DNA from 4 places in the Ruegeria sp. HKCCD4884 genome. Region 2 is predicted to be linked to each of the others. Evidence: riboswitches for the same ligand, from Rfam matches in the RefSeq annotation. Region 2 holds a riboswitch; each other region holds the start of a gene.

Region 1 (7,618 bases), on a different contig from region 2:
ATCACCCCGAAGGGTGCGCTGGCATCAGCTTCGGCCAGCGTCTTTGCCTGGGGTTCCAGAGCGTGAGCCATCAGGCGGCCATTTTCCGGCGTGCAGCGACAAAAAAGCCGATACCGAACAGACCGATGATGTAGCCGATCCCACCAAGAACGGTCTGCAAGTCGTTGTGTTCGCGATAGGCTGCAATCTCACGACGCAGAGGGCGGGTTTCGTCTCGCACCGCTTGGGCAATGGCCGCGCGCTCCTCGTCGGTTAATGACGCGACAGTCGTCGCGGTGTCGTTTGCGTTTTCAACCTGCGTAACAGGTTTTACAAGCTCCGCATCCACGCCCAAAATCTCAGCCACTTCCTCGGCGGGCATGGTGACCTCGGCAAGATGACCGGCGCCCAGATCTGCTTTGAACGTGTGCGCGACAGGTTCGGTGGGGGTGTAGAGGAAGAAACCATCGGTATCTGTGACTGTTCGCCCCAGTTCAGCGCCATCGGGGCCGTAAACAACAACTTCTTGGTTTTCAGCCATGTCGCCGTTGGAAAAGCCCAATTCCCCTTCAATCGCGTCGCCTGCAGGAAAGACCCCGGCGATAACTTTATGGGCCAGCGCAGGAAGCGGGGTAAGCCATATCGCAACAACAAAAATTAGCTGTCTCATACGGGGGCACCCCTCAGAAAGAGTTCAGGCTTGACCTTGCGGGCCAATAGAATAGCAAAACCGGTAAGTACCGCTTCGATTGCCATGACGGGAATGTGTGCAAAAAAGACCAGTTTCGCGGCTGGTAGGAATTCGTCACCAGACAGAGCCAGAGAGACAGCGACAAGGGCCGTCGTGGCTGCAATCGAAAACGCTCCTCCGATGCCGCCCCAAACAGCGCCCTGCACCGGAGAGCCGCGTGCGATCAATCGGCCAAAGATCATCCATGTCAGCACCGCCGGAAGTGCGATGTTGACCGTGTTAATCCCAAGCACAGTCAAACCGCCAAAACCAAAAAACACGGCTTGAAGCAGCAAGCCAACAAACAGCGCAGGAAAAGCGGCCCAGCCAAGCAAAAGCCCAGCCAGACCGTTCATTATCAAATGCACAGAGGACGGGCCGATCGGCACATGGATCAGCGAGGCTACAAAAAAGCTGGCCGACAGGACGCCCGCGGTGGGAATGCGGTCGAGGTCCAGCGATTTCAGCCCTATGGCAATGCCGCCAGCCGCTGCGATTGCGCCGCCGATCACAACTGGGTTCGAGAGGGCTCCGTCCACGATGTGCATAGGGGTTACTCCAGATCCCAGGCGCGGATCCAGATCACAGCATCCTGGCTCAGTTCTTTGCCTTCATATTCGGTTTTTGGGCCCGAACCCAAAGCAGCAAAACCCCAGTAACCCGCTTTCGGTACACCAAAGGTGAAATAGCCGTTCTCATCTGAAATCGCGACCAATGCGCCGCCCGGCAGTGGGGATGCTGTGGCGTCTTTGGCACCGTTTCCCGCCAGATCGGGCTCGGCTGCCATGTATTCGATTTCGATCTCAGCACCGGCAACCGGTTCGCCTTCGCTCAGTACACGGCCGGTGAAGGTGGAACCTGCAATGACGTTATAGGGCTTGTTCAACGGCAGAATTTCGGTCGCCAGACCTTGCGGTTGATCCCAGTCGGTGGGCAGTTCATTGCGGTTCAGGTAAGCCTTAGTGATCTGCTGGATATAGATATCCTCGGATTCTTCGTAGTAAGGCGCAGGTACCGTCACCAGCACATAGTCGCCGGAACGTTTCACCGGGACCGAACCGAGAAAGGCTTTGGCGCTGTTCTCGGGGCCTTCGAATGTGGTTTCTTCCAATGTACCCAACAGATCGGTCTTTTCGCCGTTGTGGATCACATAGAATTCTTCTGGCTTTTCCAGGGTCATCACGTGCCCGGCTTCAAACGGATGCCAGAAGACCAACTTGACCGGAACGTCGCCCGGACGCTCGATCATGGTATCCTCGGTGTATTCCAGCAAGAAATGAGCCTGAGCCAGCGCGGGCAGCGCCGCAGTAGCGGCCGCGGCCAACAAAAAGTGTTTCACAAATACGTCCTTCTCACGTCGCGCCTTCCCCGGCACGCATTGGTTTTTGACATAGGGGAATGCGAAACTATCTGCCCCAACAGGCAAACAGATCCGGCGCACACCCCGTCGCCGATGATGAGCACCCTTTCCGAGGGCGCATGTTCGGCAGGTCTCCTGACTTGCGGGTCTTAACGCTAAACTGGCCTTCCCGGGTGTGACCCAGTGGCGTAATCAGTCTCGCTCGCCGCTTACAGTTGCGGGGGCAGTTGCAGAATTGGCCAAGAATGTGCCGCACTGCATTCCCTATTGCCTCCGGGTGACTCCCCGGAACCGAACATGGCGCGTTGATGACAGAAAAACTTGATCATGGTCAACTCCCGATTGCGGCATTGGGAGGGTCATCTGCGAATTCCAGAGGTGTTCCGCTTTAAACTCATCGGCTGCGGTGATGTCTAAGTGTTGGTGTTGTGACCTGTTCGTTGATTGGGAGTGATTGTCCGTCGCGGGGTGCTGGAATTAATTTTTTGATTGCCGAAACCGGTTTCGGAGCAGTTAAATGAAAGAATGATGGCGAATCCCGAATTGCAACAGCGACAAATCCGGTCCCAGCGCGCCGCGTCCGGTGGGCGGGTGAAGCTTGACGAATTGGCACATCACCTTGGCCTTTCGAAAAGCACCGTGTCGCGTGCATTGAACGGGTATTCCGACATTTCAGAATCAACGCGAAAGCGTGTTGAGGTGACGGCGCGCAAGATGGGGTATCGCCCGCTCAGCCATGCTCAGGCTATTCGAACAGGGCGCGTGCGTGCCATTGCCATGGTCATCAACAGTGAAGAACCGGACCGGCACAATCCGTTTTTTCAGGACTTTCTGGCAGGGGCTTGTGAAGCTGCAAGTGCGTCTGACTGGACGATGACAATTTCGACCGCGAAGTCGAAGCAGGACATGTTAAATGTTTTGGGCCGTTTGGTCGAAGAACGAAAGGCCGATGGATTTATCCTGCCGCGTACCGAAGTAGATGACGCGCGAGTTGGGTACCTCAGCGACCTGCAGGTGCCTTTCATCCTTTATGGTCGGACAGGATATGGTCGAACCGGCTATCAGGACGATACGTCGTGGTTTGATATTTCCGGTGAAAAAGCCATGAGCGGCGCGGTCGAACGTCTGGTCCGTTTTGGTCACAGCCGTATCGGGTTTGTCGGCAGTGATCCAAAGTTCAACTACAGCCACCTGCGTCGGGATGGCTATGTCGACGGGCTTAGGGCTGCAGGATTGCCAGTCGATCCCGAATTGATCCGCGAAGGGGCCCGCACCCGCGAAGAAGGGGCCGCTGAAGCGCGCGCTGTATTGCGTCTTCCTGTCCCGCCTACCGCGATAGTATTTGCGACAGACCAAGCGGCACTGGGAAGCTACTCTGTTTGCGCAGAATTTGGCCTTGAGATCGGGCGCGATGTCTCGGTTCTTGGATATGACGGGGTCCCGGAATGCCAATACGCCAGCCCCGGGCTGACGACGTTCAGCGTCGACTCCAAACGGGCAGGCGAACGCCTTGCAACGATGCTTATACGTCAGACCCGCGGGGAAGAACCCGCAACTTTGCGCGAGCTTAGCCAGGCGGTGCTGATCGAACGCGACTCTGACGGGCCGCCACTGCTGACGTCGAACGAGTTGGCGAAAAAAATCAAACAATCCATGGAAGACAATCGGGGAGGAAACCGACCATGAAACTTACACCAAAAGCAGCTAGGCTGATGCTCGGCTCTTCGTTGGCACTGGCGCTGACGGCCATGTCGGTACAGGCGGACACGATCCGTTTCTGGACGACCGAAGAGCAGCCCGAGCGTCTGGCGAAACAGCAGGAAATGGCTGACCAGTTCAAAGCTGAGACCGGTACAACCGTTGAGGTGATCCCTGTCACAGAAACGGATTTGGGCACCCGCGCAACCGCAGCCTTTGCCGCAGGTGACTTGCCAGATGTGGTCTACCACCCGTTGCAGTACGCCCTGCCGTGGGCCGAAGCGGGCATTCTGGACACCGAAGCTGCGACCGAAGTGATCGAAGAACTGGGCGCTGATACTTTCGCTCCGGGTGCCTTGGGCATGGCAGCGTTCAATGGTGAAACCGCCTCGGTTCCGGTGGATGGCTGGACGCAAATGGTTGTCTATCGCAAGGACCTGTTCGAAGAGGCCGGCTTGGAGGCGCCTGACAGTTTTGCAGATATTCAGGCCGCACTTGAGGCGTTGCATAACCCGCCAGAAATGTATGGTTTTGTTTCGGCCACCAAAGTTGACGAGAACTTCATGAGCCAGGTGCTGGAGCATGTTTTCCTGGCAAACGGTGTCAGCCCTGTTGGCCCCGATGGGTTCCAGCCGCTTGATGAGGCCAAGACCACCGAAGTTCTGGATTTCTACAAGGCTATTTCCAAAGCTTCGCCTCCGGGTGAGCTGTTCTGGAAGCAATCGCGCGAGCTGTATTTTGATGGTAAAGCCGCCATGATCATATGGTCGCCATTTATTCTGGACGAATTGGCTGGTCTGCGCGACAGCGCCCCGCCGACCATCAACGACGACCCGACCTCGCGCGATCTGGCCAGCAAGACTGGTATCGTTACCAAACTGTCCGGCCCGTCGAACCCCGATGGCGCGGCCTGGGGTGATGTGCGGTATTTCGGTATCACCAACGATGCAGACACCGACGCGGCGATGGAATTCGTAAAGTTTGCCATGGATGACGGCTATACCCAGACGCTGGCTATTGCGCCTGAGGGTAAGTTCCCCGTGCGCCGTGGTAATGCAGACAATCCGACCGCGTTCTCTGAAGCCTGGGCGGAACTGCCCGTCGGTGTCGATCGCAAGGCCCCTCTGGGCGAGCTGTATGAACAGGCAATGATCGACGAGATTGTTGGTGGTCTGGACGTGGCGCAGCGCTGGGGCGTAGCCGAAGGTCAATTGGCGCTGGCGTCGAAAATGATCAACTCTCAGGCCATCAATCGTGTTGTACGTCAGTACATTGATGACGAGATCGACGCAGCCGCAGCGGTTGCAGCCATGAACGAAGAGCTGGCGAAGGTTCAGTAATCTAGTGGCAACTGCAGCGGCGTGCGCGCCGCTGCACCCAACCCTTCGAGGTACCCCATGACTTCGGCCACCCCACCGACCGGAACCGGGGCGTTAGCCAAACGCGAGGCGCGTCTGGCCTGGACGCTGCTGGCTCCGACCGTGATCAGTGTATCGCTTGTGGTGATCTTGCCTTTGCTGGCAATCTTCTGGATCAGCTTCAAGCCGTTTACCCTGTCCGATCTCCGCCCACCCGCACCGGTTGTGCGTGAAAGCCTGCGCGGATCGGGCGACGATCTGCGGATTGAATACCGTCTGCGCAACTCCAGTCAGGAGATCGCAATCGACGGTGTCACCCTTAGCGACGTTCTGCCCGACGGTGTCGTCGCGGGGGACGTTGCCGCCCCCTGCGTTTTGGACGGGCAGGACCTGTTTTGTGACTTCGGCACTTTGGAAGGGGGCCAGCGCGAGCGTATCCGCATTCCCGTTGACGTGGACGGCGACCCCGATGCCTTTGAAGACGTGGTCGAAGCGTCAGAACCGCGTGTGACCGGAAGCGGGCCGAACGTTCTGACCAACTTTGAATTCAGCCTCGAAAACTATGCTCGCGTCTTTGACGGGTCTGAGTTCTGGGGCGTGCTTTGGGTCACGCTGTTTTATACGGTGTTCGGAACCATTGGTGCCTTGGTCATGGGCCTGTTTGCAGCGCTTTTGCTGAATAAAAGCTTCAAAGGACAGGGGGTCATCCGGGGCCTTTACTTGTTTCCCTATGTCGCTCCTGTCATTGCGGTGGCCTTTACATGGGTCACGCTGTTTGATCCGTTTTCGGGTTCTGCCAATGCGCTTTTGATCCAGATGGGTCTGACCAGTGCGCCGATCAACTTTTTCGGCGAACGCCCTTTGGCACTGATCATGGTCACGGTGTTCGAAATCTGGCGCTATTTCCCGCTGTCCTTCCTGTTCATTCTGGCGCGGATGCAATCCATTGATAGCAGCATGTATGAAGCGGCTGATATGGATGGCGCGTCGCCCTTCCAGAAGTTCTGGTTGCTGAGCATTCCGCAACTGTTGGGCATCCTGTCGGTGCTGTTCCTGTTGCGCTTCATCTGGACGTTCAACAAGTTCGACGACATTTTCCTGCTGACTGGTGGTAACGCGGGTACCCGCACACTGACTGTGAATGTCTACGAGCAGGCGTTTGCAATCTCGAATATCGGGGCAGGCGCGGCGGTGGCCGTGGTCATCCTGCTGTGCCTGATCGCCTTCAGCTTTGTCTTCTTCCGCTTCATCAGCCGTGAGGAGGGTCTGTGATGCGCAAAGGTTTCATCACTGGCCCGGTTCTGGGCGCACTCTGGTTGGTCATCATTGCCAGCACTGTCGCCGTCAGCATGTCCTTCGCCACGGGCGCAGCGTTTCGCCCGCAGGTGGGTTTGAGCCTGATCTGGGGCGCGGTGGCAGGTCTTACCTATGTTGCGTTTCCGGCGCGCCATGCTCCGGCGCGTTTGGCGATCTCTGTGCTATTGGGTTTGTCTTGCCTAAGCGGTTTGGGCCCCGTTCTGATTGGCCCGGATACGACGGTGCTGGCAAGTCTGATCACAATCATCGCCGTTGCGGTTGTCATGCACCTGTCTTTGGCCGAGATCCTCAAAGAACTGCCTTTCGCCGAACTGACACGCCATGAATTCGAAGATGCGGTGATCCGCTTTTGTACCGGATTCGGGTATATCTTTTTCACGGCCATTGTCGTCATCCCATTTTATGTGATGGTGATGACCAGCCTGAAATCGCAGCAGGCGCTGTTGCAGAACCCGCTGGATTTCTCAGTAGACCTGAGCCAGGGCACCGCGTTGTTCCGCAGCTATACCGAGCTGTTCCGTGACTTCAATTTCGGCACTTATCTCTGGACATCCTTCTATGTCTCGGTCCTGACTGTGTTCATCACGTTGCTGTTCAGCGTCCCCGGTGCCTATGCGGTGGCACGGTTCCGGTTCAAAGGGCAAAAGGCGTTTTCGCGATCGATCCTGCTGATCTACATGGTTCCGATGATCGTTCTGGCGCTGCCGATTTATATCGCGTTTTCGCTGACGGGCCTGCGAAACTCGATCCTTGGCATTGTCATGATCTACCCGGTCACGACGATCCCCGTCGCACTCTATATGCTGCAAGGCTATTTCCGTGGCTTGCCCACCGAAGTGGAAGAGGCTGGTCTGATGGATGGTCTGTCGCGCTTGGCTGTGATTTGGAAGATCACCCTGCCGCTCAGCCTGCCTGCGCTGGCCTCGGTATCGCTCTATGTTTTCATGATTGCCTGGAACGAGTTCCTGCTTGCTTTCATGCTGCTGGACGATCCGTCGAAATTCACTCTGACCCGAGGCGTTACAATGCTGAATTCCTCGGAAATTCCCCGACAACACTTAATGGCTGGTGCGGTGATCGCCACCTTGCCGATCATGGCGTTGTTTCTGGGACTTGAACGTTTCATGACCAAGGGCCTGACTGCGGGGTCCGTCAAAGGATGACTGAGATGAACCA
Region 2 (7,618 bases):
GCCGAATTGGCTTTCCTTGATGTCACAGACAAAGCGGTCGATCCGGGTGATCGCCTCGGCTGTGCAGGTGGCTTGATCGAGGCCAAGATCGTTTTCCAGCCCGATGGCCTGCGCTTCGTCACGGATATCTTCTTGCAAACGGTCGCGGCGCTTGGGGTCTAACCCGTCTGCGTTCGAGAACTCATCCAGCAGCGACTCCAACCGCACCATCCGGTCTGGCGTTCCGCTTTCCTTCATCGGCGGTGGGATGTGGCCCAGCGTGACGGCCCCGATCCGACGCTTGGCCTGCGCGGCTTCTCCGGGGTCGTTGACGATAAAGGGGTAGATCACTGGCAGGTCGCGGATCAGCGCTTCGGGCCAGCAATCGGCAGACAGGGCCACAGATTTACCCGGCAACCATTCCAGAGTGCCATGCGCACCGATATGGATCAGCGCATCCGCTCCCAGACCTTTGCGCAACCACAGATAAAAGGCGACATAGCTGTGACGCGGCGTGCGCGACAGGTCGTGATAATCGTCATCGCGCAGTTCCGGTGTTCCGCGTTCGGGTTGCAGCGCGACCAGAGCTTGGCCACGGCGCAGAGCTGTGAAGTGGAACGCGCCTCCTGCAAAGGCGGGGTCGTCTTCGCATTTGCCCCAAACCGTTTGAAGATCGGTTCGCAACTGCTCGGGCAGATCGGTCAGCGCTTGCAAGTACTCGTCCAGCGGCCAAGAAATGCGGGCGTCCAACAGTGTTTCAGCAATCGGTTCTGCTGACGCGGTGTCATAGCCTTCGTTCTGGAGATCGGACAGCATCGCCTCGGCAGATGCCAGCGCGTCCAGGCCCACCGCATGGGCCATCTGCCAGTCTTTGCCGGGATAGGTCGACAGCACCAACGCCGGGATCTGATCCGCCTTCGGTTTGTCGTTCAGGCGCAGCCAGCCTGATACCCGGTCGATAATGGCTTCGATCCGTTCGGCCTCGGCCCGGTGGGCAAAGCGGGAGTATTCCAGATGAGGATCGCGTTTACCCGGTTCCTTGAATGAAGCGATGCCCGCCGAAATCCGCCCGTCTACCTCGGGCAAGACAACATGCATGGCAAGGTCGGCAGGTGAGAGACCGCGTTCCGCCTCAGCCCAGGCTTTGCGGCGCGAGGTGGCCAGAGCGACCTGAAACACTGGCACATTGGCGGTATCCAGCGGAGACGTGCCCGACGCGCCTTTGCCCGAAAAGGACGTGGCGTTGATAATGGCAGCGGGGGTCAACGTCCTAAGCGTCTCGCGCAACCAATCGGCAGCAGTTGGCGCTTTGAGAGAAGGCGCGAACAGGCCCACTGCCGCAAATCCGCGCGCACGCAAACTGCGGATCAGAGCTGCGACTGGGGCGGTGTCGGCCGACGTCAGATATGCGCGGTAAAACGTGACGACGATACGTTTTGCGTCGCCTTCGAACGCGGTATCCGTTGGGATTACACCACGATCCGGGCACCATGCGCCGCATTCAGGCAGGGTCTTTGCGCCCATCACCGGCCCGGCATAAAGCCCTGCTGCCAAGGCCATCTGGGCCAATGCGGCTTGTGCTGCGACCTCGCCACCGGTGTCGCACAGATGGGCCAAACGGCGCAGCGTTGAAACGGGCAGGGTAGAGTAGTCATCCAGCCGCGTATCTTCGCGCCCATCCGCGGGCAGAACGGCAAGCGCGATACCCTTGGCCTGCGCCAGCGCCAGAACCTGTTGCAAGCCGTAGGACCAGTAAGGCACGCCGCCGATCAGGCGGATCAGAATGCCCTTGGCGCCGTCCAACGTCTGCTCGACATAGGTGTCGACGGACAGAGGGTGTTTGAGGGCGGTCAAATTGGCCAGTCGAAGCGTTGGCATTCGACCCTCGGTTCCGCCGCCACGATGCCAGCCCGCCGCGAAAGCGCCGAGGTCGCTGTCCGAGAAGGACAAAACAACCAGATCCGCCGGGCTTTGGCCCAGATCGGTTGGGGTCTCGGTTTCCTCGAGCCCGTGGCTTTCGCGGAAGACGACGTGCATGGTTTACTCGGCAGCCTCGGTGACGCCCGCGAGGATCGCGTGGATCTCGGCCTCTTTGATGTCGTCATGCTCGGCGATAACAACCAGACGCGAACGGCGCTCTTCCTCTGGTCCCCATGGGCGGTCATATTGGTGACGGACGCGTGCGCCCACAGCCTGAACCAGCAGGCGCATGGGTTTGCCCTGTACTGCCGCATAACCTTTGACCCGCAGGATGTTCAGCTCGGTCGCCAGACGTTCGATCTTGGCGACCAGATCGGCTGGATCGGATTGTTCCGGCAACTCGACGATGATGCTTTCGAAATCGTCATGTTCATGATCGTGGTGACCGTCGTGGTGCGACGGACGCGCATCCATGTCGTCTTCGGCAGCCGCTTCCAGGCCAAGTACAACGCGGACATCCACAACGCCCTCGGCAACTTCGACAACAGGCAGGGGGCGCGGTGCTTCGGCGGCGATCACTTCTTTGGCCTTGGCCACACCTTCGGGCCCTGCAAGATCAGGCTTGGTCAACAGGATGATGTCGGCGCACGAGATCTGATCCTCAAACACCTCGGACAGGGGCGTTTCGTGATCGATCGAGTCGTCGGCGAGGCGCTGGGCATCGACAGCTTCGACATTCGGGGCAAAGCGACCGGCGGCGACGGCCTCGGCATCGGCCAGAGCGATCACGCCATCGACAGTGATCTTTGAGCGGATATCCGGCCAGTCGAACGCTTTCAGCAGCGGCTTGGGCAGGGCGAGGCCAGAGGTTTCGATCAGGATGTGCTCGGGGCGCGGCTCCAGCGCCATCAGGGCTTCGATGGTTGGGATGAAGTCGTCGGCCACGGTGCAGCAGATACAACCGTTTGCCAGCTCCATGATGTTTTCCGCAGGGCAATCCGGGATGGCGCAGGATTTCAGGATATCGCCATCCACGCCCACATCGCCAAACTCGTTGACGACAACAGCCAGACGTTTGCCCTGCGGGTTCTGCATCAGGTGTTTGACCAGCGTTGTTTTGCCCGAGCCCAGAAAGCCGGTGATCACGGTGACGGGAAGTTTTTCGAGATTCGACATGTCAGGCTCCAATCGGGGGAATGCGCGAAGCGCAGTTTTTGCGGAAATGTTCAGGGCGCTCGCGCCATTTCACCAGGCCATCTTCGGTGGCCAGATACTTGGTTGCGCCGTCGACGATTACATCGACATGGTCCACTTCGTTCAGGTTTTCGTAAACGAAGGTCCAGCGATCGGGACCGCCGCGCAACACGATAGAACAGCCCTGATCGCAGTTCGAAAGGCATTCGACAGGTTTCAGGGTGATGCCTTCGGGCAGCTCTGCTTGTTCCAATGCCTGGTGCAGCAATGTACCGGGGCGTTGCGCATCGTCTTCGATGGGCAGCCCGCGGCGGCAGGTCGTGCAGACCAGCAGTTCGACCGGTGTGGTCTCAGTCATGTCTCTCATCCCCCCAAATCCTCTTCGCGGGGGACGGGGTTTCAAGCGGGCCACGTGTTGCAACATGGACCCGATACCGGAACACCCCGCCCGGTTTCAACTTCGGGTGCTGGCAGGTCTCCCGGCTTGCGGATGTCAGAGGCCCGGTACGTCAGGGTCCTCTGTCGGATGTCCCGCCTTCCCGGCCTAGGCCAGTGGCATTGGGCACCCTCTCCGGTCACGGTCGCGGGGGCGGCTGCGTTTGGCGGAAGATCCGTTGACGCATTCCCTTTTCATCGGCTCTTGCCGACACCAACGAATGGGTCATGCGGCACCGCTGGCCCGCTTGTCAAGCGCGTTGCGCGTAACATCAGGAGGCGGGTGTGAAAAGCGACCTGTGGTTGTCGTTGGGCGGCATGATTGGTCAGATAAATCCGTGATCGCATGACAGGTACAAGCCAGCAGGGAGAGGCGACATATGAAAGTAGGATTCATCGGGTTGGGAAACGTTGGCGGCAAGCTTTCGGGATCCTTGCTGCGGAACGGTATTGATCTGACGGTGCATGATCTGAACGCGGATCTGGTGGCCGCGTTTGTCGCCCTTGGCGCAAAGGCAGCCGAAGGCCCGGCACAGTTGATGCGCGATTGCGATGCGGTCATCACCTGCTTGCCATCGCCTGCGGCGTCAGATGCGGTCATGCAAAAGATGCTGCCCGAAGTGGGCCCCGGCAAAATCTGGATGGAGATGTCGACAACCGATGAGGCCGAGGTCAAGCGTTTGGGGGCCGAGGTGATCGAACGCGGAGGCGCGGCAGTGGACTGCCCGGTTTCGGGCGGGTGCCATCGGGCGGCCACCGGCAATATCTCGATCTTCGCGGGATGTGACCGTGCGACTTTTGAGCGGATTCTGCCGTTTCTGACCACCATGGGACGGCGTGTTTTGCACACGGGTGAATTGGGCTCTGCCTCGGTTTTGAAGGTGCTGACCAACTATCTGGCCACAGCCAACCTGATCACCTGCGCCGAAGCGCTGGTCACGGCAAAGGCGGCGGGCATGGATCTCAACACGACATATGAGGCGATAAAAATCTCGTCCGGTACGTCCTTTGTGCATGAAACGGAAAGTCAGGTCATACTGAATGGTTCGCGCGACATCTCCTTCACTATGGACTTGGTGAAAAAGGACATTGGTCTGTTTCAAGAGGTAGCGGACCGCGCCGGGGTGCCTCTGGAAATGAATCCGGTCATGATCAAGATTTTTGAAGATGGCATTGCCCGGTATGGCGATCGCGAGCTGTCGCCGAATATCATCAAACGTCTGGAAGAGGCGACTGGTTTGGACATCACAGCCCCCGGTTTCCCGCCGGAGATGGAAGATGATGAACCGGAAGAGCCGGGGTATGAGGTTGTCCCGCAAGGCCGGGGTTTGGCGTAGAGGTTCAGCCTAATCTTTCCAACGACATGTCATCGGCAATTGGGGTGGGGCAGTCCAGAAATCCGGCCCCGATTGCCGCGCTAGTACATAACGTTGATCATCACCAACGAAACGACAAGGAACAGCGCGGTCATGATGCCGCCTGAACGGACAAAATCCATGACCTTGTACCCCGCCGGACCCATGATCAGTGCATTGACCTGATGGGTCGGGATGATGAAGCTGTTCGAAGTGGAAATGGCAACGGTCAGCGCAAAGACTGCAGGGTTGCCTCCGGCAGCCACTGCAATGGACACAGCCAGCGGTACGAGCAGAACGGTGGCGCCAACATTCGACATGACCAATGAAAACGCCGTTGCCAGAACAGCGATGCCCGCTTGAAGCGACCAAAGCGGCCAACCGTCAAGAATGACCATGATCTGCTGCGCGATCCATGCGGCCGTGCCGGTGTTCTGCACGGCCTGTCCCAAAGGTATGAGGCAGGCAAGCAGGAAAACAGTGTTCCATCCAACGGCACGGTAAGCCTCATCCACGCTGAGAACACGGCTCAGCATCATGCCAGCTGCGCCGGTGAGTAGACAAAGAGAAAGGCGTACGTCGGTGAACAGGATCAGGCATATTGAAATAGCAAAAAAAGCAAGCGCCCACCCGACTTTCTGAGGTCTCAATTCCTCCTGTGGGAAATCGCTTGTGACCACAACGAAATCCGGATCGCGGGTGATCCGCATCAGATTGTCCCACCGCGTGTGTGCGACCAGCATGTCACCAGCATGAAACTTTTCCAGCCCGATCTGAGTGGACTGATGATCATCGGTCTCTACGTGGCTGAGCGTTTCTTCCCCTCTGTGAATAGCCAGAAGCGACATACCGTATGTCTTGCGGAACAAAAGCTCGCGCGGGCATTTGCCGATCAATTTACTGTCGGGGGTAACGACAACTTCGGCGACACCGGCGTTGGTGGGTGCGAACTCCTCAACAAAAACATCCAGATCGGGAAGAACTGTTAAGCCGAATTTCTTCGCAAAAACCTCTACCTCGCCACGCCGTCCAACAATCGCCAGCCGACAAGGGGCTGCGATTTCAGCGGTCAGAACCTGAACCATTGACGTTTTGCCGCGATAGAAGGTTGAAATGATGTACAGGTGGTTCTCATGGTTGATATCGGCCAGGATCTGCCCGACCAGCGGGCTGTCTGCAGGCACAACAACTTCGAACACATCTGCCTTTAGCCCATACACCCGCTGCAAATACTCTTGTGTGCCCTGACCGGTGCCCGTGTTGTCTGCCCCTTCCTGCACAGGAAGAACCCAGCGTCCCAGCAGCAGAAAGTACCCGATGCCTGTCAGGATCAGTACCGCCCCGATCGGTGTTACCGAGAACAGCCCGAACGGCTGCATTTTCTGATTATCCGGCAAGCCGTCATTGGCCGTTTGGATCAGGTCGTTGAGCAAGATCAGCGGTGAGGACCCCACCATCGTCATCGTCCCCCCCAGGATCGCACAGAACCCCATCGGCATAAGCAGTCGCGACAGCGGTATTCCGGATCTCGTGGATATCCGGCTGACAACTGGCAGGAACAAGGCGGCGGCGCCGACGTTTTGCATGAAGGAAGAAATGACGCCAACAGTTCCCGAGATGATCGGCAGCACGCGGCTTTCCGATTTGCCGCCGTACTTCAGAATAACGGCCGCAACCTTGTTCATGATGCCGGTTTTGTCCAAGCCAGCACCAACGATCATGACCGCAATGATCGAAATGACCGCGTTTGACGCAAACCCATCAAACAGACGCGGCACATCCGCCAGATTTTCTAGGCCGGGTGCGTAGCTTAGCAAGCCGACAAGAACCAAAACCAGTATGGCGGAAAGGTCGATTCTGACGACCTCGGACACAAATAGGAAAACTGTGAAGGCGAGAAGGGCGCAAACGACCCCCATCTCGAAGGTAAAGGCTATGTGTTCCACTAGACGTCCAGAACTTATTACTTATTCTGAAATAAACCTTTAGTTCATCCCGCATTCATTGTCATGAAATTTCGCTTGAGCCCCAAATTTTGACATAATGTTACTCATGCGACTATGTGCATTTAGGCCCCCGCCCATTGCATCTCACTTCAAATACTTGGGTCGTTGCCTCATCGCATGCCTCAGGGCATCAATTCTTGTTTGTTTGGGTTGCGGTTTTAATGAAACCCATATGCCAGGACAATCACGCAAAATGCTACGTTCACAAGCTTCGAAAACTCAATGCTAACGTGGAAACAAGATGTTGTGGAGGCGAGTACCGGAATCGAACCGGTGTACACGGATTTGCAATCCGCTGCGTCACCACTCCGCCAACTCGCCTTTTCAAGTAAAATCAAATACTTGCCGTGGTGTGCGAGGGTTTTTAGCAGCTTTCCTGGAGGGCGTCCAGTGGATTGCGTGCAAATTTGGCGACAAGAATGAATTTCGCATGAGCTGGCGCCGGATTATTTCGACACCTTGGCTGGGTTGCGGCAACAGGGCCGTTGCTGGTCGGGTCAGGATGTGGCACAAGCCGGACATCCATGGGAATGAGACGAGATATCCAATGACAGATTTCGCAGCCCGGCGCCGCACAATGGTTGATACACAGGTCCGACCCTCTGATGTCACCAAATTCCCGATCATCGAAGCAATGTTGAGCGTGCCACGCGAAAATTTTGTTCCTGATGCTCAGCGTGAAGCTGCCTATGTCGACGGTCTGATCGATATGGGCGAGGGGCGCGCTAT
Region 3 (7,618 bases), on a different contig from region 2:
TGAGATCTACAACCTGAATGTGCTGGCCCGCCACATTGAGGACAGCGACGACAACACGACCCGTTTCCTTGTGATGTCTCGACAGGCCGACCTGGCGCGTCGCGGAGAACATGCAATGATCACCAGCTTTGTGTTTCAGGTCCGCAACATCCCTGCGGCGCTGTACAAGGCGATGGGCGGCTTTGCCACCAACGGCATCAACATGACCAAGCTGGAAAGCTACATGGTTGACGGGTCGTTCACTGCGACGCAGTTTTATGCAGATATCGTTGGTCATCCGGATGACCGGAACGTTCGGTTGGCCATGGACGAGTTGGAACACTTCACAACCAATGTGGAAATCCTCGGCGTCTATCCGGCAGCGCAGCCCCGCGGATAGGCTACTCTTCCTTAGGTTGGGCGAACTCAGATTGGCGCAGGTTGCTGCGCCTAGCCACGTAGCAAGCGATCATCTCGCTAATGCGTTTGGGTGTTCGACTTGGCAACCTGCCTCTTCTGCTCAATCGCGTTGTGAAACAGCGCACCGGCGTTTTCTAGGCACCGTGCAGATGCCGCTGCTCCAACTCGCGCGCAAACTCACTCAGCCGGGATTGCAATTGTTTGCGGAATCGGGTCTGACCCAGTTTCACCGATTGCAACAACAGACGTGCAGGCAGGGTTTTGGCCGCCAGTGACATCTCAAGGCTCAGGCGCGTTCTACGCGGCGACAGGGCCAGAAAATCAACACTGGTCAGACCGGTCATGCCCTTGCTGGACGCTTCAAATCGCATTTGCGAAGGCCGGTCAAAATCCGTCATCACCACCGACATTTGGCGCAGCTTGCCGCGCAGCTTGAACTCTGTCTGCCACTCAGTCCCGGCAACAAAGACCGCTTCGGACCCCAAGCGCCGTACGTCGATTCCCCGGCGCATGGCCATACGTTCGAACCGTCCGAAATCCGACACCATGTCGAACACTGCGTTAATGGGGGCTTCGATATCCTCACGGGCTGAAAACTGCATGATACCCTTTGATGTTTATGGCCGCGCCAATATTTCGTCAGTCCAGCGTATCCGCAAGCCAGTTCTCAAGCAGAAAATGTGCAATTGCACCCTTGCGGGCGGGCAAAAGGCTTGGATGATCCCCGGCAAATGCCTGCATCATCTCGGATTTGCTGACCCACATCGCCTCTTCAATCTCAACGGGATCAATCACGATGTCACGCGCCAGTGCCTCACCCGCGCAGCCAAACATCAGCGAAGCGGGGAATGGCCAGGGTTGACTGGACAGATAGGATACGTTTCCGACCGGAACGCCCGCCTCTTCCATCACCTCGCGGCGCACCGCAGCTTCCAGCGTTTCTCCGGGTTCGACAAACCCCGCCAATAGCGAAAACATACCCTCGGGCCAGCCCGGAGACCGGCCCATCAGCACACTGTCACCATGTGTGATCAGCATGATCACAACCGGGTCGGTACGTGGGAAATGTTGCCCACCGCATGACGGGCAACTGCGTTGCCAACCGCCCTGAGACATCTCGCTGGCAGCCCCACAGCGCGCGCAAAACCGATGCGTTTCGTGCCAGCCGATAACGGCTTTGGCCGTGGCCGCCAATTCGGCATCGCGCGGCGACAATCGCGTCATGATCCGGCGCAATTCAGCAAACACATATCCCTCTGGCAAATCCGGGTGCTGCTGCTCGGATTTGTCCACGAACTCTCCCAGACCGGTCAGGTCCAGACCTTCTGCGGTCCAGGCCGAGATATCCACCGCGAACAATGGCGTGTCTTCAGCGGAAAGGCCCAAAAAAACAGGAGCCTCAATGACCCCGCCTGGTCCCGCGCTGACCAGCGAGTGCGTCATTGGAAGCAGAGCAAGCTGATCCAGCCCTTGGCCCGTAACCAGAACTTTACCGCGCCAGATCATCATGCACGCCGCCGCCGGGTGGCTTTGCGCCGCCGTCAACGTTTCGGCATTTCCGCGCATATGGGCCGCCCGATCCAGACCCGAGCCGCCAAAGGTCACCTGCTCTGCGTTTTTCATTGGAATTCCTTTTGGTCCCTGGCACAGGGCTGCCATGTCTCAGACCGTGTTGCAATGGCAATTCAAACACGCGCAACACGCATGTCTGCCGCTGAAAAGCCGCATGGCGGCCCCGGAAAAATCATTTAGGTTACGCTTTGTAAGAATTAATCAATAACCCTATTCAAAAGCAGACCATTCAAAGTGAAGCAAAACCCTTCGACGCAGGTGTCCTCCGAAAAAAACCGTGGGCATGTGCGTATTCTGGCAACAACCGACCTGCATATGAACCTGACAGGTTTTGACTATTACACGGATACTCCTGACCCGACGCTAGGATTGACGCGCACCGCCAGCCTGATCCGCAAAGCCCGCCAAGAAGCAGGGGATGCTTTGGTTCTGTTGGTGGACAATGGGGATGCAATTCAGGGCACGCCGTTGGGCGAGTGGGCGGCCCAGAACGACGTGCCGCATCCGGTCATGCAAGCCTTTGCGGCGCTGGAGTACGACGCCATAGGTCTCGGCAACCATGATTTTGGTTTTGGGCTGACGGTATTGGACAATATCATCTCGCAAGCCCCTTGCCCTGTCCTGTGCAGCAACCTGCATCGATCGGGTAGCCTGCAAGCATGGCAGGGATTTGCGATATTGGACCGCACCGTGCCATTGGGTGGCAAAGATATGCCCCTTCGCATCGGCTTGATATCCGTTCTTCCGCCTCAAACCACCCGCTGGGAAGAGCATCACCTGAACGGAGAGGTCACAGCCGAAGACATTCTGTCCTCGGCACGCGACCTGTCAAAACGACTGCGCGCTGAAGAATGTGACCTTATCGTTGCTCTGGCGCATTCTGGCCTGGGCCAAACAGAGCCGGTGGAAGGGATGGAGAATGCCATAATTCCCTTGGCCGCCATCGACGGAATCGACGCCATTGTCGCCGGGCATACGCATCTGACCTTTCCGAGTCGCACCGATACCAACGCCCAATATCTCGATCACGCAAACGGGCTGGTGCATGAAACCCCGGTTGTCATGGCCGGGTCGGCTGGATCTTATCTTGGTGTCATTGATCTTGTAGTTTCTCCGCGACCGAATGCCGGGTTCAGCATTGAAGAATGTCGCGTGGACCTGCGCCCGGTTTGCGCGAGCGGAATCGCGGTCGAGGAAGACCAGGATATGGTGCGTCTGTTCGCTGACGCCCATCGTCAGACACGCAGCGCGGTTGCCAAACCCGTCGCGCGCGTATCAGAATCCATGCACAGCTATTTCAGTTTTTGCGCACCGGATCGCGGCTTGGCTTTGGTCGCTGCGGCACAGGCTGCCGCTTTGCGCTCTTTCCTGCACGGTTCCGCTTTGGAAGAGTTACCTCTTTTGTCAGCCGTGGCGCCTGGGAAAAGCGGTGGGCGCGCTGGCCCACGGCATTTTACAGATGTCCCAGCGGAGGAAATATGCCTGCGTCACGTTGCAGACCTGTATCCGTTTCCCAATGAACTGCGCGCATTACAGATCAACGGTGCCGACGTGCTGGATTGGCTGGAAATGTCGGCAAGCGTGCTCAACCAGCTGTCGCATGATACAGAAGCGGACTTAGTAAACCCCGAACGTGCTGGTTACAATTTCGACGTCATCTTCGGCCTGTCCTATCAAATCGATCCATCGCAACCTGCACGCTTCGACAATGACGGTCGGTTGGTCGACCCTGACAACAGGCGAATTCGCAATCTGACATTCGGTGGCCAACCTGTTCAACCTGCGCAAAGATTCGTCCTGGCCAGCAACAATTACCGCGCCAGCGGAGGCGGACATTTTCCTGCCGCCTCTGCGGCCCAACGCATCAACCTACCACCGCTCGACATCAAGGAACTGACGCGGGATTACCTGTCTCGTCGCCTTCCGCCCGATCCCGTAGCGCGACACCCATATCCGTTTACACTGACAGCTCGAGCGGGTGTAAATGCCTTGCTTCGAACAGGTCCGGGTGCCCTTGAACACATGGATGAGTTGGTCATGTTCAACGCTCAACTGCTAAGTCCCGATGACGCCGGATTCGAGCGTATCCGCCTAACATTCTGACGGGTTGTCTTTTGCCCTAGCCTTCCCTATATCCAGAGTCGAGAGGTTGGCGCGGGCGAGCGCCTCGCCAACCTGGTCAGGTCCGGAAGGAAGCAGCCACAACGAGCCCCGCTTGGGTCGATGTCCAACCTCTCACTTTCTCCACACATGCCTAATGGGTGATACGCGGTCTCGTCCCTAAGCTTGTTCAAATGTCGACAAAGCGTGGCCAAAGGGCCGCGTTACGACGAGCAAAAGCCCCAATATGCCCAACTTCAGATAACCCAAATTCAGCAGGTTTCAGCAGATGTCGTTTGACCTTGGGGCCATAGAGATCGGCAAGCCGCCATACCGCCTCGGGTGGGACCATCTGGTCATCTTCAAAAGTAAACAGATCCACCGGTTTTTCAGTTTCTGTCCAACGCGCATCAGGCAACCCGGCTCCGATCTCGGGCATGTAACTCGAAGGAGCGGTGCACCATTTACGCCATTGCCAGTAGACCGATGCCGGCAAATCCGCACCAAAACCGATTGCATTTCCGGGTAAATACCCAAGCGCTTTGACCAGCAATGGGGCGTGCCCATACCAGAACACCCCGGCCAATCCACGGTAGGGCCATGGGTGATCGTTCAGGGTCACAAGCCCAGAACACACACAAATCATCCGGTCGATTTTGTCGATATCGGGCTGTACGGGTCCCAGCATGGCACCTACAGAATGACCAATCGTCCATTGTTGTGCACCGGGAAAACGCCTGCGCATTTCCGCCCGCGCCGCCGGCATATCGATCAAGGCCCAATCGGCCATTGTCGCACGTGCATCCTTCATGCGGCCGGTCAAAGAGTGCCCGAAGTCCCGGTAATCATAGGTTAGGCACGCCATGCCGCGCTCAGCGGCCAGCCAACGTGCGAAGTGGCGATAATAGTCGCGTGGCACGCCTGTGGCACTGTTCAGCACAACCACTGTGCCGGGTTCCGACAACGGTCGGTACAAGCGCGCTGAAAGGGTTGATGACCCGGACGGAAAGAGGAACTCTTCGGTTAAAACCGTCTGTTCTGTATCCAACATGATCCCTGACCCTGCGCCGAAGACAAAGTTTCTTACTTCAATAATTGAAACTCTACGCGGGAAGTTTTTACCCATCCAGCATGACCAAACGTCGGGGCCAAAGATCCGCTTGACTCGGAACCGGATCAGACGCTAGCGATTGTGTGATGGTTCCTGTCCCCCACAAGGGGTCGGGATGAAAAGGGAACACGGTGCGGTTCCGTCTGGTCATCCGGACGCTAACCAATGCCGCGACTGCCCCCGCAACTGTAAGCGGTGAGCAATGCCGAAACGCCACTGGCCCCGAGGGCTGGGAAGGTCGGCAAAGCCATGACCCGCAAGTCAGGAGACCTGCCATCGAAACTGAAACCGAAACTCGGGCGGGGTGTCCGGGCAGGTCCTGACTGCACTTCGCTGTCCCACCTGACCCGATCCTTCTGTCCACCACGCGCGGAGGGCGCAGGATGATCTGGAAGACAAAGACGCATGAATACAGCGCAACGGTATGTCAGCGGACGGGTAAAACCTGCCCCGCCCTGGCGCGGCTGGCGCGCTCGATCTCCGAGGCCATGACACAAGCTTCGGCGGCCACAGGCGACGCATTCGAGTTCGACGGCAGTAGTGAGCTTTCACATTGCGCGGAAGGGTGTCAGGCAATTTTCCAGGCACAATCAGACAGTGTTCGCGTGTTTTGTGACACGCAGCCCAACGCAGCAATTGAGGACCTGAACCTCTATGCTGATCTGATTTTTGGAAACACGTTCCGCACTCTGCCATCTGGCATCATTGCAAACCCACCATGCGCGATGATCGAGGTTGCAACGCTACGGCCCCGGAAAACCGTACACGCACCCGAACAGCTTTCGGCCTGAGGTCACACCACCTGCGCCGGGGAAACCCGGGCCGCCCAAGCCAGCTGCGCGTCTGTTTCCACAGCACAGGGGCGCAGCGACCGCAGACGCTCCAGCGCCTTGTCAGCCCGTTCGCCGCACTCGACCATCAGACGCAGGACAACCATCCCCGACCTGCCACAGCCGCCCCGACAATGCACCAGCACTCGGCCTCCTCCAGCCAGGGCATGCCGGGCGGCGGCGCTAACTTCTGGCCACGCCTCTTCAACGGCCGCCGTTGGTGCGCCAAAGTCTTCGATCGGCAGATGCACCCACCGGCTGGCGCGGCTTTGAATATCGCTGCCAAAATCCTGCGCCCCGTGCTGAAGCATCTCGACATCCGTTGTCATTGAAATGACAATCCCCGGCTTCCACGCGGCAATCGTATCCAGATCCGTCTCATAGTCCCCGCCATGTCCGGGTATAGACGTCAGGGCCAGCGTTCCTCCTGCGACTTGCAGGGCATAGATAACCAGCTGCGACATGAACGTGTGTCCTCCACCAGGAACTCTTTACAAAAATGAGTCTTAAATTTTGTTGGAACAGCTTAGTGCGAATCCGGTCGGAATCTAAATCAAAAATCATCGCGCCTCGCAGTGGACGCGGAAGGCAGCGGCCACTACGCTGAGCCGAAGCACCGAATCCGACCGAGAAAACATGACCGACACGCCCAGCCCCGCCTATCAGGTTCTCGCCCGCAAATATCGCCCGGAAACCTTTGCCGATCTGGTGGGTCAGGACGCCATGGTGCGCACCCTGAAAAACGCATTCGAAGCGGACCGGATTGCGCAGGCTTTCATCATGACCGGCATTCGCGGCACCGGCAAAACCACCACCGCGCGGATCATCGCCAAGGGTATGAACTGCATCGGCCCCGACGGCAATGGCGGCCCGACGACCGAGCCTTGCGGGCAATGCGAACATTGCGTGGCGATCATGGAAGGCCGCCATGTCGATGTGATGGAGATGGACGCCGCCAGCCGAACCGGTGTGAATGACATTCGCGAAATAATCGACAGTGTCCGCTATCGCGCCGCCAGCGCGCGTTACAAGATCTACATCATCGACGAGGTCCACATGCTCTCGACCAGCGCTTTCAACGCGCTGCTCAAGACGCTCGAGGAACCGCCTGAACATGTGAAGTTTATCTTCGCAACAACCGAAATCCGCAAAGTGCCGGTCACGGTTCTGTCCCGCTGTCAGCGCTTTGATCTGCGCCGGATCGAGCCCGAAGATATGATCGGGCTTCTGCAAAAGATCGCAACCGCCGAAGATGCCCAAATCGCCGATGACGCGCTGGCGCTGATCACACGTGCCGCGGAAGGATCGGCACGGGATGCAACCTCGCTGCTGGATCAGGCGATTTCGCACGGGGCGGGTGAAACCACTGCCGAGCAGGTCCGCGCAATGCTGGGCCTTGCGGACCGTGGCCGCGTTCTGGACCTGATGGACATGATCCTGCGGGGCGACGCAGCGGGTGCGCTGACGGAACTCAGCGGGCAATACGCTGAGGGCGCAGACCCTCTGGCCGTCTTACGCGATCTGGCCGAAATCACACATTGGGTGTCCGTCGTTAAAATTACGCCCGACGCTGCCGAAGATCCAACTGTTTCGCCTGACGAACGGA
Region 4 (7,618 bases), on a different contig from region 2:
GTTCCGGTTAAAGGCTATTTTGTCTGGTCTCTGCTGGACAATTACGAATGGGCCTTCGGATACGAGAAAAGGTTTGGACTGGTGGACGTGGATTTTGAAACTCTGGAAAGAACGCCCAAAGCGTCGTTCGTGGCGCTTAAATCCGCCCTTTCAGAGGGGCAGAACGTCTCTCAGCCGTTAGCGCAACCATCCGGATCTGTGCATGAGCACTGGAATTTGGTTGCGGACATCGGTGGAACAAATACGCGTCTGGGCGTTGTGACAAACGGCGAACTGACAGACCTGCGCAAGCACCCAACGGGAACTCTGGATGATCTGCTGAACGCATTTCACGCGTTACGCGATGAGGTTGGCACGAATCCTCAGGCGGTTGTTGCCGCTGGGGCTGGTCCTGTCAGAGACGGCGTCATCCGCCTTACAAACGCCAATTTGGACTTGTCTGAGTTGGAACTGGCGCAGGCGACCGGGGCGGAACATACTTTTGTTATCAATGACTTTACGGCCGCGGCATGGTCAGTTGCTGACGTCACACAGAACGAAGTTTCGGTTTTGCAAGGTCAGGCGAAACCACCAGCAGGCACGCGTTTGGTGGTTGGACCCGGCACCGGACTTGGCGTCGGAGCATTGCTTTTTTCCGAAGGTCACTATCACACAGTTTCCGGCGAAGGTGGGCATGTTGGGCTGTACCCGCGTCACCGGGACGAGGTCGACGTCTTTGAAGCCGCCCGCCACATTGCTCCTGACTGTTTCTTTGGCGATAGCCTTGCTTTGGAAGCAGAGATGTTTCTGAGCGGAACTGGCCTTCCAATCCTGTATCAGGCCGTTGGGCTGGCAGCGGGCACCGGGCGGTCATCGTTTCGTTCGGCCAAAGACATTTTGACGGAAGCCCGCGATGCTTCGGACCCCATCGCAGTCAAAACTGCGCAGATGTTCACAACGCATCTGGGCGCGCTTATGGGTGATATGGCTGTCACGCTTATGCCTGCTGGTGGAGTGTTTCTTGTCGGCGGGGTCGCCGAGAAAAACCGCTGGCTGTTTGATCAGGACTTCAAGGACGCATTCAATGGCGGCGGGCGGTTCAGCGAGCTTCGTAAATCCTTGAACCTTTACGTCTCAGAACAGGCCGAGTTCGGCATCATCGGGGCGAACAATTTTTGCAAAAACGCACTAAAGCGATGAACGACTTTTGCGCTTGAGGCTCTGGGAGAGGACGTTGGAATGATCCTGTGCTGTGGGGAAGCCCTGATTGACATGATTGCCGAGCCGACAGTGTCCGGCGCGCACGGCTTTGTGCCCCATACGGGTGGCGCGATCCTGAATACCGCTGTTGCCATGGGGCGCTTGGGTGAGTCCGTGGGGATGTTGACCGGTGTTTCTACGGATATGTTTGGTCAGCAACTGATCAACGCGTTAAAGGCCAGCCACGTTGACGTTTCGCATGTAATTGTCTCGGATCGTCCCACTACACTTGCGTTTGTACAACTTGAAGATGGGCACGCAACCTACAGTTTCGTTGATGAAAACACGGCTGGCCGTATGTTGGCACCCGAAGATATGCCAGACCAACTCCCTGCCATCTCGGCATTGTATCTTGGGGGTATAAGCTTGGCGTGTGAGCCATGTGCAGATGCTTATGCATCTTTGCTGGCTCAACACGGAAACGACCGCCCTGTCATGTTGGATCCCAACATTCGTCCGAGTTTTATTCAGGATCAAACCCGATTTCGAACGCGTTTGAACCGCATGATCGCGCAATCCGATATCGTCAAAGTGTCGGACGAGGATCTGGACTGGATCATTCCCGGTGCGGAACCCGAAGCAGCCAAAGCAGCCTTGTTGTTGCAAGCCGGTCCATCAGCCCTGATTGTGACCCGGGGCGGCGACGGCGCGAACGGGTATCTGGCGGATGGATCGCAAGTGACGGTGCCGGTAAAACCGGTGCAGGTCGTGGACACGATCGGTGCGGGGGACACGTTCAATGCAGGTGTGCTCACTGGTCTCAGCCGCGCCGGGCATCTGACAAAACCCGCTGTACGCAACTTAACTTCTAGCGCTTTGCACGCGGCCATGGAACTGGGCGCCGAAGTTGCCGCTGTAACCGTATCTCGCGCCGGGGCGGAACCCCCCTGGGCTCATGAGCTATAATTCTTGGAAAAACCAATGAAACGATCTGACATAAATCGCATCAAATCCGAAGCGCAGGCGTTCATCCAGTCCTTTGGCGCTGTACTGCCGCCTTTTGCAGACTGGTCACCCGAACAGATGCGCAGCCCAGTGGCGCAAACGGTCCGCAGCCGCGGGTTGGGGTGGGACATCACCGATTACGCTCAGGGCCGGTTCGATGAACTGGGCCTGTTTCTTTTCACGCTGCGCAACGGCGAAGTGAATGATTTGCAGTCTGGGCGCGGGATGCTTTACGCAGAAAAATTGCTGATTTCGAAAGACAAACAACTGTCTCCGATGCATCGCCACATCATCAAGGCAGAGGACATCATCAACCGTGGCGGCGGCGATCTGGTGATGGAGATCTATGCATCGGACCCAGAAGGTGGCATCGACCGGCATACGCCTGTCACAGTGCCCAGCGATGCCTGCCCTGTTACGTTGCAACCAGGTGAGCATCTACGCCTGAAACCAGGGCAAAGCGTAACCCTGATGCCCGGAGTTTGGCACGCGTTCTGGGCCGAGCACGGTGATTGCCTTATCGGCGAGGTTTCGACTGTGAATGATGATCGAACGGATAATGTGTTCGAAGATCCGATCCCTCGATTTTCAAAGATCGAGGAAGATGCCGCGCCAGATTTCCTATTGGTTTCCGACTACTGACGTAGACCGGGTTGACAATAACCGACAGACAACTGGGCTGAGCCCAAGTGATTTCGTCAAACGCCACTCATTCTCTTGCTTGACAAGTCCAGCACCAGGAGACTAGCTGAGCGGGATGGTTCCGTAAGGGATGAAAATGGGAATACGGTGCGGCACAGTATTTTGCCAAGTCCGTGACTGCCCCCGCAACTGTAAGCGGAGAGCGACGCCACTGCGCCACTGACCCCGAAAGGGTTGGGAAGGTGGGCCGAGCCTTGACCCGCAAGTCAGGAGACCTGCCATCCGATGTTAAACCAACCCGGGGCGGGGCGTCCTGGAAGGAGGCTTTGATGGCACGTTTTTCGCGTGTTTACATTGGTGGCACCTTCTGTCCGCGCTTGGTTTCAAGCGGAGCGGACAGCGTTAAGAGTGACTGACAGCAAAAATTTCTTTTTCAACACCTACTGCGCTGAGGCATCCCGCGGTGCCACTAATTCAGCGCTACGTTACGTTATAACATTGCTTCTTTGTCCAACCCACAGTAAGCGCTACACGCAATGACGAAAACCGCTGATCATTTCATTCTTGTGTGCGCGACCTGCTCTGGTGCCATGTCCACCGATCAAGTGACTGGCGCGTTAGCTCCAATACTGCCCGAGGGATTTGCAATCCGAACAGTTGATTGCATGGCGGGCTGTTCCCGACCAACCACCATTGGCCTTCAGGCACCGGGCAAGGCGCAGTATCTGTTTGGAGACATCGACACGGAACTGGACCTGGACGCAGTGGCGGAATTTGCCGGACAATACCGCCTTAGTTCCGATGGCTGGACAAGTGCTACCGAACGCCCGCCCGCGTTATTCACCAAGACCTTGTCGCGAATACCAGCCCTTCCAACGGAGAGGGTGTCATGAGTTTTCTGTCGGTCGAAGGCCTCGAATATTACGCTTTGAACGGCGATGTCCTTTTGCAGGACGTATCCTTCGGCTTGGAGGAGGGCTCGATTCTGGCAATTGCGGGACCGAATGGCGCGGGAAAAACAACACTGCTCAAGTTGCTTTGCGGAATAGAACGTATTGCTCTGGGTGATGTGCTTATAAGAGGCAAAAGCTTGCGCACCCTGTCCGCGCATGAGCGTGCCCGAACCATCGCGGTCGTAGGCCAGCAAGAAATGCCAGACGGTCGGTTGCGTTTGCGAGACTATGTTGCGCTTGGGCAAATCCCGATTCAGGCGGATAAATCGGCAACCGAGCATAAGGTAGATCTTGATCGAGTTCTGGAAACAACCGGATTGTCTCATCTTTCCCGCAAGCCGATGAGCCAGCTATCGGGTGGCGAGCGACAGCGCGCTCACATCGCGCGCGCTTTGGCACAAAACCCATCCTTGTTGTTTCTGGACGAGCCGACCAATCACCTGGATCCAGACGCCAAGGGGCACATGTTGTCCTTGGTGGCCGAGCTGGGCGTCACGGTGGTCATGATCGTCCACGATCTGGTCATGATCCCGGAATTCGCCACGCATGTGGCTTTGATGAAATCCACACGCCTGACGGGCTATGGCCCGGTCAGCGACGTGCTGACCTCAGAACGTGTCCGCGACACCTTTGGTGTGGATTATCTATGCTTTCAGCATGAAGGCCGCATGATCCCTGCGCTGGATATCCGAAAAAGAAAACTGTCATCATAACAGGAGCTTACAATGATGCAGAAACTTTGGCCTGTGGCTCTGTTCACTGGCCTGGCAAGCGGCGCGGTCGCAGAAGCCATCACAGTGGACAATTGCGGCGAACCGCTGGTTTTTGAAACCGCGCCCGAGCGGATCGTTGTCCACGACATGAACATGACCGACATGGCCTTCGCATTGGGTCTGCAAGACAAGATCGTGGGCCTGACCGGCATCACGGGCTGGTACAAGACAAGCCCTGATTTTGATGCACAGCGCGGTGATATACCAGAGCTTGCACCAAAATACCCTACTGTTGAGAACCTCATCGCAGTAGAACCCGACATGTTCTTTGCAGGGTGGTATTACGGTATGCAGCCGGGTGGCGAGGTTACTCCGGACACCCTTTCGCCCTTCGGCATCAAGACCATGGTTCTGACCGAAAGCTGCGTACATCTGAACAAAGATCGGCCAGAGGCCAGCATGGACCTGCTGTTTGGCGACGTTCTGCGTTTGGGTCAGGTCATGGGCGTCGAAGCCAAGGCGCAAGAGCTTGTCTCGGGCTGGAAAGACCAACTGGCCGCTATCGAAGCCAAAACAGCTGATCTGCCCAAACCACGTGTCTTCCTGCTGGACGGGCCGGCAGATGCGCCGTTTACCGCTGGTAAATTTGCGATACCGGACGCGATGATCGCCGCAGCAGGCGGAGAGAATGTGACCCATGACATGGACACCAGCTGGGGTCGTACGTCGTGGGAAACCGTGGCTGCTGCAAACCCGGAATTCCTGGTTCTGCTGGACTATCAGACAGGAAACGGTGCAGAAGACACCTTTCAGTTCCTGAAAGATCATCCCGTCATGTCTCAAACCGATGCAGTCAAGAACGAGCGCTGGATCGGCCTGCGCTACGAAGAGCTGACACCCGGCCCGGCAAACATTGAGGCCATCGAAAAGATGGTCAAGGCAATGCACCCGGAGACCAACTGATATGGCCCATTTGGGCCGTTCGATCTTGCTGGGGGCGATCGTTCTGATCGCCCTTTTGCTGCTGTCCATCGTTTATGGAACAACAAATATTCCTGTGCGCGACGTGGTCGCCGCGATTGGTCTAGGAACAGGCCTGATCGATGGCGACATGTCCCCGCTTCACCGGATCGTTTTCGACTTGCGCCTTCCCCGCGCCTTGTTTGCCGCGGTCATCGGGGCAGGATTGGGGGTTGTTGGTGTGGTTTTGCAAACAACCACGCGCAACGATCTTGCCGATCCATTCTTGTTTGGCCTGTCCTCGGGCGCGGCTGCCGGGGCTGTGTTGGTGATCACCGTCACGGGTGATGTACTGGGCATTTGGACCCTGCCCTTGGCGGCATTTTGCGGAGGCTTGATTGCTTCGGGCATTGTTCTGGCACTGGTTCAGGGCCTGCGCACAAGTGCGCCGGAAAAACTGATTCTAGCCGGTTTGGCCGTGTCCTTTCTGTTCTCGGCCATCACAAACTATTTGATTTTTTCCGGCGACAATCGCGCGGCGCATTCGGTCATCTTCTGGATGCTTGGCGGGTTGGGCCTTGCACGGTGGGAGACATTCCCACTGGTTCTGACCGGACTGGCTCTGATCCTGAGTTATGCTCTTTACCGCAGTCGCTGGCTGGATGCCCTTTTAACCGGAGATTTCACGGCGTCCTCTCTTGGCATACCCGTTCAGGGCTTGCGATTTAGTATGTTCTTTGTCGCGGCATTGGCGACGGCGAGCTTTGTTTCCGTGGCCGGCGTTATTGGTTTTGTCGGGTTAATGGTCCCTCATATTGCACGGGGCATTGCCGGCACGCTGCACAGAAACCTGTTGATTACCTCAGCTATCGTCGGGGCGATCCTGCTGACGATGTCGGATATTCTGTCCCGCCTGCTTTTGGCCCCTCAAGAACTGCCCGTAGGTATCGTAACAACGTCGATCGGGTCTCTTTTTGTGTTCCTATATCTGTTCAAATCCGCGCGCGGTGATTGACGTCAGATTTTGGCCTACGTGTCTGGTCCGTGTGACAAAAGCTCCTGCACCAAGGGATTAGGGAACCGGCGCTTGAACGTAATTGCGTGGAAGTTTTCCTTGATCTTCGGATGCTCATTTGCCTCGACCAAACGGCCCGAGTTCAGCTCATCCTGAACAACGATCGGAGCCACCAGAGCCAAGCCGATATCCTCGCGCGCCAAAAGCCGCATCATGGCCATATCGTCCACCTCGGCAGCTACCTGAGGCCGTACCGACATGCGGCTGGCCATAGCGTCAAACGCAGTACGAACACTGTTGTTGGTTGTGGGCAGGATGAAAGGTTGTTCTTCCAACAAATCCCGTATCGGGCGCGTCGGATCAAGGCGATCCGGGGTTCCAACGATACTCACCGGTTGTTCGGCCAGATGATGAGTGACAAAGCTGGTCAGGCTGTCACTCGCGGGTTCGTGGTTCATGAGGACCAAGTCGAAATTCAACGTTTCCAGCCCTTCCAGCAACTCACTTGGACTGCCAGACCTCAAGATGACCTCGACATCAACACGCGCCAATATGGGTCGCAAAAAGCGAATCTGAAAGTTCCGCGACAGGGTGGACTGCGCCCCCACCCTAAGCGCCTGCCGCGTGTTTCCAGCATCTTGCAAGGTTGCCACAAGTTCCTGGCCTGTCGCAAAAATCGCATCTGCGTGGTCCAGCGCGATATGTCCGGCTTCGGTCAGGTGCAGCTTGCGGCCTCTGCGCTCAAACAGGGGATGGCCAAGGCGATCTTCCAATTCCTTTATCTGCACGGACAAGGCGGACTGTGACAGATTCAAACGTTGTGCAGTCCTGGTCAGATTGCCGTCATGGGCAACCGCCCAGAAATAGCGGAGATGATGATAGTTAAGCGGCATATCGTTCTATTTAACCGAACGTATTTAATCAAACAATGTATTTTTCATATGATGGCACGCGAAATATGTCTCCTTGAACAATTCGAGTCAGTATCGAACGTCAAGGGACACACGCATGAGCTATTTGCTTCTACCCCTCCTGAGTCCGCTGATCTTTTTAGGGTCGGCTTTTTATTGCAGCCGTCATCCGGGGATGCGCCCGGGCAACTTACCTAAAATCGCAGAATGGGCTGCGTTGGCAGCCTTTGCTGTGTCTGC

Evidence for each region. A riboswitch is a leader RNA that binds a small molecule or an ion and turns the genes downstream of it on or off. The one in region 2 is predicted to bind cobalamin.
Region 1: it holds a riboswitch for cobalamin, as region 2 does, so the genes downstream of both, GS636_RS18025 (DUF4198 domain-containing protein) here and GS636_RS04500 (DUF1636 domain-containing protein) in region 2, are expected to answer to the same signal.
Region 3: it holds a riboswitch for cobalamin, as region 2 does, so the genes downstream of both, GS636_RS15610 (hypothetical protein) here and GS636_RS04500 (DUF1636 domain-containing protein) in region 2, are expected to answer to the same signal.
Region 4: it holds a riboswitch for cobalamin, as region 2 does, so the genes downstream of both, GS636_RS17635 (DUF1636 domain-containing protein) here and GS636_RS04500 (DUF1636 domain-containing protein) in region 2, are expected to answer to the same signal.

What each region holds. Positions count from the first base shown of each region.
Region 1 covers NZ_WVRJ01000014.1:9,127-16,744, forward strand. The annotation lists gene cbiQ (cobalt ECF transporter T component CbiQ) at 1-71, opposite strand, end outside; gene GS636_RS18015 (cobalt ABC transporter permease) at 71-649, opposite strand; gene cbiM (cobalt transporter CbiM) at 646-1,257, opposite strand; gene GS636_RS18025 (DUF4198 domain-containing protein) at 1,263-2,048, opposite strand; cobalamin riboswitch at 2,177-2,380, opposite strand; gene GS636_RS18030 (LacI family DNA-binding transcriptional regulator) at 2,598-3,755, shown strand; gene GS636_RS18035 (ABC transporter substrate-binding protein) at 3,752-5,107, shown strand; gene GS636_RS18040 (carbohydrate ABC transporter permease) at 5,165-6,397, shown strand; gene GS636_RS18045 (carbohydrate ABC transporter permease) at 6,397-7,605, shown strand; gene GS636_RS18050 (hypothetical protein) at 7,611-7,618, shown strand, end outside.
Region 2 covers NZ_WVRJ01000002.1:416,499-424,116, reverse strand. The annotation lists gene cobN (cobaltochelatase subunit CobN) at 1-2,016, opposite strand, end outside; gene cobW (cobalamin biosynthesis protein CobW) at 2,020-3,075, opposite strand; gene GS636_RS04500 (DUF1636 domain-containing protein) at 3,077-3,451, opposite strand; cobalamin riboswitch at 3,545-3,762, opposite strand; gene GS636_RS04495 (NAD(P)-dependent oxidoreductase) at 3,909-4,865, shown strand; gene GS636_RS04490 (SLC13 family permease) at 4,946-6,802, opposite strand; tRNA gene GS636_RS04485 (tRNA-Cys) at 7,137-7,210, opposite strand; gene GS636_RS04480 (protein-L-isoaspartate O-methyltransferase) at 7,437-7,618, shown strand, end outside.
Region 3 covers NZ_WVRJ01000010.1:128,024-135,641, reverse strand. The annotation lists gene GS636_RS15640 (prephenate dehydratase) at 1-379, shown strand, start outside; gene GS636_RS15635 (SRPBCC family protein) at 534-1,001, opposite strand; gene nudC (NAD(+) diphosphatase) at 1,039-2,022, opposite strand; gene GS636_RS15625 (bifunctional 2',3'-cyclic-nucleotide 2'-phosphodiesterase/3'-nucleotidase) at 2,206-4,074, shown strand; RNA gene ffs (signal recognition particle sRNA small type) at 4,114-4,212, shown strand; gene GS636_RS15615 (hypothetical protein) at 4,262-5,122, opposite strand; cobalamin riboswitch at 5,253-5,475, shown strand; gene GS636_RS15610 (hypothetical protein) at 5,566-5,973, shown strand; gene GS636_RS15605 (dual specificity protein phosphatase family protein) at 5,976-6,476, opposite strand; gene GS636_RS15600 (DNA polymerase III subunit gamma/tau) at 6,649-7,618, shown strand, end outside.
Region 4 covers NZ_WVRJ01000013.1:58,096-65,713, forward strand. The annotation lists partial or broken gene GS636_RS22755 (GH1 family beta-glucosidase) at 1-153, shown strand, start outside; gene GS636_RS22760 (ROK family protein) at 199-1,179, shown strand; gene GS636_RS17625 (carbohydrate kinase) at 1,219-2,145, shown strand; gene GS636_RS17630 (D-lyxose/D-mannose family sugar isomerase) at 2,161-2,826, shown strand; cobalamin riboswitch at 2,926-3,124, shown strand; gene GS636_RS17635 (DUF1636 domain-containing protein) at 3,363-3,719, shown strand; gene GS636_RS17640 (ABC transporter ATP-binding protein) at 3,716-4,492, shown strand; gene GS636_RS17645 (ABC transporter substrate-binding protein) at 4,505-5,455, shown strand; gene GS636_RS17650 (iron ABC transporter permease) at 5,457-6,467, shown strand; gene GS636_RS17655 (LysR family transcriptional regulator) at 6,482-7,360, opposite strand; gene GS636_RS17660 (proton-conducting transporter membrane subunit) at 7,476-7,618, shown strand, end outside.